Regions from separate parts of the Streptomyces sp. NPDC026417 genome, predicted to be linked through region 1. Evidence: predicted binding sites of a transcription regulator. Region 1 holds the regulator's gene; the other holds the start of a gene.
What was found. The regulator HrcA, encoded in region 1, represses chaperone genes, less so after heat shock. The targets are predictions, from matches to a motif close to TTNGCACTCNGNNNNNCNGAGTGCNAA.

Region 2: groES (co-chaperone GroES) is a predicted target of HrcA. The motif match lies at 2,168-2,194, and genes of this name have one in related genera.

The regions. Positions count from the first base shown of each region.
Region 1 is NZ_JBVHPY010000001.1:263,271-267,992, reverse strand. It holds gene ACZ4NT_RS01100 (nitronate monooxygenase) at 1-265, opposite strand, end outside; gene dnaJ (molecular chaperone DnaJ) at 378-1,514, opposite strand; gene hrcA (heat-inducible transcriptional repressor HrcA) at 1,515-2,531, opposite strand; gene ACZ4NT_RS01085 (MBL fold metallo-hydrolase) at 2,735-3,469, shown strand; gene ACZ4NT_RS01080 (DUF3097 domain-containing protein) at 3,516-4,319, shown strand; gene hemW (radical SAM family heme chaperone HemW) at 4,505-4,722, opposite strand, start outside.
Region 2 is NZ_JBVHPY010000018.1:38,507-43,228, reverse strand. It holds gene ACZ4NT_RS26240 (class I SAM-dependent methyltransferase) at 1-191, opposite strand, end outside; gene ACZ4NT_RS26235 (polysaccharide deacetylase family protein) at 301-1,272, shown strand; gene ACZ4NT_RS26230 (polysaccharide deacetylase family protein) at 1,325-2,113, shown strand; gene groES (co-chaperone GroES) at 2,339-2,647, shown strand; gene groL (chaperonin GroEL) at 2,760-4,388, shown strand; gene ACZ4NT_RS26215 (ester cyclase) at 4,523-4,722, opposite strand, start outside.

The DNA of each region.
Region 1 (4,722 bases):
GCTGGTGGGCGTAGACGTCGACGGCGGCGGGGTCGGCGTGCTCCTGCTGGGGCATGAAGAGGTTCACGCCGAACGGGCGCCCGGTGAGGCCACGCAGCTGTTTGATCTCCTGGTACATGCCGTCGGCCGTCTTGTATCCGGCGGCGAGGAAACCGAGCCCGCCGGCCTCGGACACGGCGGCGGCGAGCTGCGGCACGGAGACACCGCCCGCCATGGGGGCCTGCACGATCGGACACCGAAAGAGATCGGTCAGCGCGGAGGACATGACGGCATGTTGTCACGTCCTCCGTACAAGTCCGAATCCGGCGGTCCACCCGGCACAGGCCACCGGAATGTGCCTCTCCGAGCACCTCCGGGGCGGCCTGTGCGGGCCGCCGTCAGCGTCCGTTGAACGCGTCCTTCAGGCGCGAGAACAGGCCCTGCTGCCCCGGCTGGAACTGGCCCGTGGGCCGCTCCTCGCCGCGCAGCTTGGCCAGCTCGCGCAGCAGGCGCTCCTGCTCGGCGTCCAGCTTGGACGGCGTCATGACCTCGACGTGGACGATCAGGTCGCCCCGGCCGCCACCGCGCAGATGCGTGACACCGCGGCCGTGCAGCGGGATCGACTGGCCGGACTGGGTGCCCGGGCGGATGTCGACCTCCTCCATGCCGTCCAGGGTCTCCAGCGGCACCTTGGTGCCGAGGGAGGCGGCGGTCATCGGAATGGTGACCGTGCAGTGCAGGTCGTCGCCGCGCCGCTGGAAGGTCGAGTGCGGCAGTTCGTGGATCTCGACGTAGAGGTCGCCGGCGGGGCCGCCGCCGGGGCCGACCTCGCCCTCGCCCGCGAGCTGGATCCGCGTGCCGTTGTCGACACCGGCCGGGATCTTGACCGTCAGGGTGCGGCGCGAACGCACGCGCCCGTCGCCCGCGCACTCCGGGCACGGCGTCGGCACGACCGTGCCGAAGCCCTGGCACTGGGGGCAGGGGCGGGAGGTCATGACCTGGCCCAGGAAGGACCGCGTGACCTGGGAGACCTCACCGCGACCGCGACACATGTCGCAGGTCTGCGCCGAGGTCCCGGGCGCGGCACCCTCGCCGTTGCACGTGGTGCACACCACGGCCGTGTCGACCTGGATGTCCTTCGTGGTGCCGAAGGCCGCCTCGTCGAGGTCGATCTCCAGCCGGATCATGGCGTCCTGGCCGCGGCGCGTGCGCGACCGGGGGCCCCGCTGCGACGCCGTACCGAAGAACGCGTCCATGATGTCGGAGAAGTTCCCGAAGCCACCGGCGCCGAAGCCGCCCGCGCCTCCGCCGCCGCTCTGCGAGAGCGGGTCGCCGCCGAGGTCGTAGACCTGCTTCTTCTGCGGGTCCGACAACACCTCGTAGGCGGCGTTGATCTCCTTGAAGCGCTCCTGCGTCTTCGGATCGGGGTTGACGTCCGGATGCAGCTCGCGGGCGAGCCTCCGGAACGCCTTCTTGATCTCGTCCTGGGACGCGTCGCGGCGCACGCCGAGTACGGCGTAGTAGTCCGTGGCCACTTAAGACTCCGCCAGGATCTGTCCGACGTACCGTGCCACTGCGCGTACCGCTCCCATCGTTCCCGGGTAATCCATGCGGGTCGGTCCGACCACGCCGAGTTTGGCGACTGCCTCGCCGCCCGAACCGTAGCCGACCGAGACCACGGACGTGGAGTTGAGTCCCTCGTGGACGTTCTCGTGACCGATCCGTACGGTCATGCCCGAATCCGTCGACTCACCAAGCAACTTGAGGAGCACGACCTGCTCCTCCAGGGCTTCGAGAACCGGCCGGATGGTGAGGGGAAAGTCATGTCCGAAGCGGGTGAGATTGGCGGTTCCGCCGATCATCAGCCGCTCCTCGTTCTCCTCGACGAGCGTCTCCAGCAGGGTGGAGAGCACCGTCGCGACCGTACCGCGGTCCTCCGTCTCGAAGGCCTCCGGCAGATCCTGCACCAACTGGGGCACGTCCGCGAAACGGCGGCCCGCGATGCGGCTGTTGAGCCGGGCCCGCAGATCCGCGAGCGACGTCTCGCCGAAGGGCGCCGGGCAGTCGATCATGCGCTGCTCGACCCGGCCGGTGTCCGTGATGAGCACCAGCATCACGCGGGCCGGGGCCAGCGAGAGCAGCTCCACGTGCCGCACCGTCGAGCGCGTCAGCGAGGGGTACTGGACGACGGCGACCTGCCGGGTGAGCTGCGCGAGCAGCCGCACCGTGCGCCCCACGACGTCGTCGAGGTCGACGGCGCCGTCGAGGAAGTTCTGGATCGCGCGGCGCTCGGGCGCCGTCATCGGCTTGACGCCGGCGAGCTTGTCGACGAACAGCCGGTAGCCCTTGTCGGTGGGGATGCGCCCGGCACTGGTGTGCGGCTGGGCGATGTACCCCTCGTCCTCCAGGGCGGCCATGTCGTTGCGGACGGTGGCCGGGGAGACGCCCAGCCGGTGGCGCTCGGTCAGCGCCTTGGAGCCCACCGGCTCCTCCGTCCCGACGTAGTCCTGGACGATGGCGCGCAGCACTTCGAGCCGGCGTTCACTGAGCATCGCGCACACCTCCAGATGTCGCACCGTGGTCGTCGCGGTCGTCTTCCTGGCACTCAGCGCGTGCGAGTGCCAGCGTGCCCCGGCCCAGTGTACGGCGGTGAGGTACGGCCCCGGCAAGGGCGGGCCCGCGATGTCCTGCCGGGGAGTACGGACGTGTCCTGCGATGTCGCGCCGTCGTACCCCCTTGCCGCTAGCGTCACCGTGTGAACGTGACTTGGGAAGAGCCGGGGTGGGAGGAACTCTCCCCGCGGGCCGGACGGTGCCGGCTCCCGGGCTGGGACTGCACCGCGGGGCTCGTGGTCGGCGAGGGGGCGGCACTCCTGATCGACGCGGGGTCGAGCCTCGCGGAGGGAGCGCGGCTGCGCGCCGAGGCCGGGCGGCTGCTCGGCCCCGGCCGGCGTGTGACGCACCTCGCACTCACCCATCCGCACTTCGACCACGTCTTCGGCGCAGCCGCCTTCTCGGGGGTGGAGGTGTTCGGCGCGGTGGGCCTGGACACCGTCTTCGCGCACGGCCGCGAGGAACTGCGCGCGGACGCCGTGCGCAACGGGCTGGACGGACGCGCGGCGGACGAGGCGGCGGACCTGCTGGTGCGGCCCCGCCACCTCGTCTCCGGGGAGTGGACGCTGGGTCTCGGCGGGGGTGTGCAGGTCCTGCTGGCGAACGTGGGGCCCGGGCACACCGGGCACGACCTCGTGGTGCTGGTGCCCGGAGGGGACGGTCCCGAGGTCGTCTTCTGCGGTGACCTGGTGGAGGAGTCGGGCGAACCGCAGGCCGGTCCGGACGCCGTGCCGTCCCGCTGGCCGGCCGCTCTGGACCGGCTGCTCGACCTGGGCGGCGAGGACGCGGTCTACGTACCGGGCCACGGGGCCGCGGTCGACGCGGCGTTCGTCCGGGCGCAGCGGGACGCGCTGGCCACGCGCTTCGGCGTGTCGTAGGCGCGGGCGGGGGTCACGGCGCGGCTCTTCTCCTATCGTCATCCGAATGCGCCAGTACTCTCCGGACCTGACCCCGCCGTGGAAGAAGCCCAAGCCCGTGCCCGAGGTCCCGGCCGAGCCGGGTCTGGTGGTGGAGGAGCCCGGCACCGGATTCTGCGGTGCGGTGATCCGCTGCGAGGCGGGCACGGTGACGCTGGAGGACCGCTTCGGCAAGCACCGGGTGTTCCCGCTGGAGCCGCGGGGCTTCCTGCTGGAGGGCAGGGTGGTCACCCTGGTCCGCCCCGCCGCCGGACCGGCCCGCCCCAGCCGCACCGCCTCCGGATCGGTCGCCGTGCCCGGCGCCCGGGCCCGCGTGGCCCGGGCCGGCCGCATCTACGTGGAGGGCCGGCACGACGCGGAGCTCGTCGAGCGGGTGTGGGGCGACGACCTGCGCATCGAGGGCGTCGTCGTCGAGTATCTGGAGGGCGTCGACGACCTCCCCTCGGTCGTCGAGGAGTTCGGGCCCGGTCCGGATGCCCGGCTCGGGGTCCTCGTCGACCACCTGGTCCCCGGCTCCAAGGAGTTCCGGATCGCGGAGTCGGTCACGAGCGAGCACGCCCTCGTGGTGGGCCACCCGTACATCGACATCTGGGAGGCCGTGAAGCCGTCCTCCGTCGGCATCCCCGCCTGGCCCCGGGTCCCGCGCGGCCAGGACTGGAAGACCGGGGTCTGCCGGGCCCTGGGCTGGCCGGAGAACACCGGCGCGGCCTGGCAGCACATCCTGTCCCGCGTCCGCTCCTACAAGGACCTGGAGCCCGAACTCCTCGGCCGGGTCGAGGAACTCATCGACTTCGTCACCGCCCCGGAGTAGGCACCGACCGCCTCCCCGCCGGACGGGCCGAGGTTCAGCCCGGGCGGCGGCCGGGGCGAGCGCGTGGGCATGGGCGTGCGGGTGCCCCTGGCGACCGGGGTCCGGGGCGCCGCACCGCGACCGGTGATCCGAGGGCGCCGCACCGGGACGGGCAGGAGGCGCCCTGCGACGGGCAGGAGGCGCTCTCAGTCCACCAGGTCGCGGACCACCGCGTCCGCGAGCAGCCGCCCGCGCAGGGTGAGCACGGCCCGCCCGGCCTCGTAGGGCCCGGCTTCGAGCAGTCCCTCCGCCAGCGCGCGCCGCGCCGCGGCCGCCCCGTCCGGCCGCAGCAGCGACAGCGGGCATCCCTCCCTGAGCCGCAGCTCCAGCAGGATCCGCTCCACCCGGCGGTCCTCCGGGGAGA
Region 2 (4,722 bases), on a different contig from region 1:
TCCGCCGCGCCGAACTTCGCCGCCGCCCGTTGCCGCAGCCGCGCCTGGGCCAGCGCCGCCGTGACCAGGGGCGCCGGGTGCGTGCGGCGCAGCCGGGTCGCGACGGCCAGCTCCTGGGCCGGGTCGGTGTCCCGCACCTCGTCGAGGAGGGCGCGGCCCTCGGGCGTGCGGAGGGAGGCGAGGGAGGCCAGCGGGTCCAGATCGGTCACCGGCCCATTGTGGGCCAGTCGGTGGACGGCGTGCGTCCGGCGGCGGTGTCGGCCCGGCCCGGGGGGTGCCGGCCTGCGAGGATCCGGCAGCATGCGACCAGTACGACAAAATGACGGAAAGCGCTCGAAGCGGACGCTGTTTTGTGGTGCGGTGCCCCGCGGGACGGCGCCCGGGAGAGCGGCGCTGCGCGGGGTCCGGGGCGGCCTCGTCGCGCTCGCCGCCGCCGCACTCGCCGCGGGCTGCGCGGACACCGGCTCCGGGGTGCGGCCGGCCCTCGGGCAGCAGCCGCTGAACGCGCCGCCCGCCCGGGCGCTGGACGCGTACGCCTCCAAGCTGCGCGCCGCGCACGCCGCGCGGGCCGCCGCGGCCAGGCGGTGGGGCCTGGCCGAGACCCCGCTGACCGCGCCGCCGGCCCCGGCGAGAAAACCGGTGATCAGGACCCGCAAGGGCTTCGAGGTCGACGGCCAGGACGGACTGCCGCCGGTCTTCACGACCGTCCCCACCAAGGACAAGGTCGTCTTCCTCACCATCGACGACGGCGCCGAGAAGGACCCGGCGTTCCTGCGGATGATGAGCGACCTGAAGATCCCGTACACCGCCTTCCTCAGCCACTATCTGGCGAAGGAGGACTACGGCTACTTCCGGAGGATGCAGGCCGCGGGCGTCGGCGTGCACAACCACACGCTCCACCACCGCTATCTGCCGAACCTCTCGTACGCGCAGCAGAAGCGGGAGATCTGCGGCATGCAGGACGAGATGAGGAAGCAGTTCGGCCAGCGCCCGACGCTCTTCAGGCCGCCCTACGGCAACTACAACGAGGACACCCTGCGGGCCGCCGCGTCCTGCGGCATCAAGGCCGCCCCGCTGTGGAACGAGGAGGTCTTCGCCGACCACTGGGACTACCGCGAGTGGGACCGGTCGCTGCACCGCGGCGACATCGTGCTCACGCACTTCCGGGGCCGCGAGGACTGGAAGGGCACCATGACCGACATGGTCCGCCGCTTCCTCGGAAAGGTCACGCGCGAGGGATACGCCGTGGCCCGGCTGGAGGACTACCTGTGAGGGGTGCGAACCGGGCAGCCGTGCGCGGGCCCCTGCGACCGGAGCGCCGCCGGTGACCGGGCGCGTACGCACCCTGCTCGCGGGGCTGTTCGCCGCCGCGCTGCTCGCCGGGACCACCGGCTGCGCCCAGTCCGTCGACCCCATCGAGCGGCTGGGCAAGAAGGCGGCTCAGCGGGTGCGCCCGCACGGGCAGCCGGGCCCGCCCGCGGAGGCGTACCGCCGCTGGGGACTGGCCGCGCCGCTCGCCCCCGCCCCCGGGCCCCCCGGCCGGCGGCTCCCCGCGCGCGCCGCCCGCCCGGGTCCGCCCCCGGTCCTCGACCGCGTCGCCACCCGCGACCGGGTGGTCTTCCTGACCTACGACGACAGCGCCGAACGGGACCCGCGGTTCGCCGACCTGGTCCGGGAACTGCGGCTGCCGGTCAGCATGTTCCTCACCGACCACGTCGTCGGGCCGGGGTACGGGGACTTCGCGCGGCTCCGGGCGGTCGGTGTGAGCGTGCAGAACCACACGCTCGACCACGCCTCCCTGCGCGGGCTGCCGTACGCCGGCCAGCGCGCCGAGATCTGCGGCCAGCGCGACAAGCTCCGCGAACGCTTCGGCGTCCGGCCCCGGCTGCTGCGCCCGCCGTACGGCACCTACGACGCCACCACGCTGCGCGCCGCCGCGGACTGCGGGGTCTCCGCCCTCGTCCTGGGCCGGGAGCCCGGCCCGGGCCCCCTGCGTCCCGGAGACATCCTGACCGGCACCGACGGGCCCGATCTCACCGCGGCGACCACGCGGCTGCTGCGGCGCATCCAGGCCGAGGGGCTCACCCCGGCCCGCCTGGAGGACTACCTGTAGGGGAGCCCGGGGTGCCCGCGGGGGCCGGCGATTCCGCGGCGCGCCCGTCCTCTATTGGCACTCCGCTTGACCGAGTGCTAATCGCGGTCATAGTCTCTGGTCTGGCACTCCCCCCTGGAGAGTGCCAATAGCGACGGGCAGGTCCGGCACCCGCGACGACGGATCCACCTGGTCGCCACCTCAGACAGTTAACCCCGTGAGATCTCCGAAGGGGGAGGTCGGATCGTGACGACCACCAGCTCCAAGGTTGCCATCAAGCCGCTCGAGGACCGCATTGTGGTCCAGCCGCTCGACGCCGAGCAGACCACCGCCTCTGGCCTGGTCATCCCGGACACCGCCAAGGAGAAGCCCCAGGAGGGCGTCGTCCTGGCCGTGGGCCCGGGTCGCTTCGAGAACGGCGAGCGCCTGCCGCTCGACGTGAAGACCGGCGACATCGTGCTGTACAGCAAGTACGGCGGCACCGAGGTGAAGTACAGCGGCGAGGAGTACCTCGTCCTCTCGGCTCGCGACGTGCTCGCGATCATCGAGAAGTAGTTCATCCCGGTTTTGCAGTGAGCTGCGCCCCTGGCCCCCGCGACCTTAATAAGCCGGGCGCTGGGGGCGCCGTTCGTTTCTCCCAAGTTTTCCGAGAGGGCTGAATCGCTCCATGGCGAAGATCCTGAAGTTCGACGAGGACGCCCGTCGCGCCCTTGAGCGCGGCGTCAACAAGCTTGCCGACACGGTGAAGGTGACGATCGGCCCCAAGGGCCGCAACGTCGTCATCGACAAGAAGTTCGGCGCCCCCACCATCACCAACGACGGCGTGACCATCGCCCGTGAGGTCGAGGTCGAGGACCCGTACGAGAACCTCGGTGCCCAGCTGGTGAAGGAGGTGGCGACCAAGACCAACGACATCGCGGGTGACGGTACGACCACCGCCACCGTGCTGGCCCAGGCGCTGGTGCGCGAGGGCCTGAAGAACGTCGCCGCCGGCGCGTCCCCCGCCCTGCTCAAGAAGGGCATCGACGCCGCCGTCAAGGCCGTGTCCGAGGAGCTCCTCGCGACCGCCCGCCCGATCGACGAGAAGTCCGACATCGCGGCCGTCGCCGGTCTGTCCGCCCAGGACAGCCAGGTCGGCGAGCTCATCGCCGAGGCGATGGACAAGGTCGGCAAGGACGGTGTCATCACCGTCGAGGAGTCCAACACCTTCGGTCTGGAGCTGGACTTCACCGAGGGCATGGCCTTCGACAAGGGCTACCTGTCGCCGTACTTCGTGACGGACCAGGAGCGCATGGAGGCCGTCCTCGAGGACCCCTACATCCTCATCCACCAGGGCAAGATCTCCTCGATCCAGGACCTGCTGCCGCTGCTGGAGAAGGTCATCCAGACCAACTCCTCCAAGCCGCTGCTGATCATCGCCGAGGACGTCGAGGGCGAGGCCCTGTCGACCCTGGTCGTGAACAAGATCCGCGGCACGTTCAACGCCGTCGCGGTCAAGGCCCCCGGCTTCGGCGACCGCCGCAAGGCGATGCTCGGCGACATGGCCACCCTCACCGGTGCCACCGTCATCGCCGAGGAGGTCGGCCTCAAGCTCGACCAGGTCGGCCTGGACGTGCTGGGCACCGCCCGCCGCGTGACGGTCACCAAGGACGACACGACGATCGTCGACGGTGGCGGCAACTCCGAGGACGTCGTCGGCCGCGTCAACCAGATCAAGGCCGAGATCGAGGCCACGGACTCCGACTGGGACCGCGAGAAGCTCCAGGAGCGCCTTGCGAAGCTGGCCGGCGGCGTGTGCGTGATCAAGGTCGGCGCCGCCACCGAGGTGGAGCTGAAGGAGAAGAAGCACCGTCTGGAGGACGCCATCTCCGCGACCCGCGCCGCGGTCGAGGAGGGCATCGTCTCCGGTGGTGGCTCCGCGCTCGTCCACGCCGTGAAGGTCCTGGAGGGCAACCTCGGCAAGACCGGCGACGAGGCCACGGGTGTCGCGGTCGTCCGCCGCGCCGCCGTCGAGCCGCTGCGCTGGATCGCCGAGAACGCCGGCCTGGAGGGTTACGTCATCACCTCCAAGGTCGCCGAGCTCGACAAGGGCCAGGGCTTCAACGCCGCGACCGGCGAGTACGGCGACCTGGTCAAGGCCGGTGTCATCGACCCGGTCAAGGTCACCCGCTCCGCCCTGGAGAACGCCGCGTCCATCGCCTCCCTGCTCCTCACGACCGAGACCCTGGTCGTCGAGAAGCCGGCCGAGGACGAGGCCGAGGCGGGTCACGGCCACGGCCACGGCCACTCCCACTGAGGTCGGCAGCACCTGACGCGGGCCGTCTCCCCCTCGGGGGAGGCGGCCCGCGCCTCGACGAAGCCTCCCTCGCCCCGTCCGGGGCGAGGGAGGCTTCGTCCGTTCCGGCCGGTCCCCGAAGACTGCTCCGGGGATCAGTTCTCCAACGCGTCGAGGGCGCCGAGCTGGGTCATGAGTCCCAGCCGGTCGTACTGCCACCAGCCCTCGGCGATCTTGCCGTCCTCCTGGCAGCGGAAGACGGTCGTCCCGGTCATCGACATCTGCCTGCCGGTGGCCGGGATCCCCATGAAGTCGCCCGTGTGCGTGCCGTTCCACGTCCACCGCGTGCAGACAC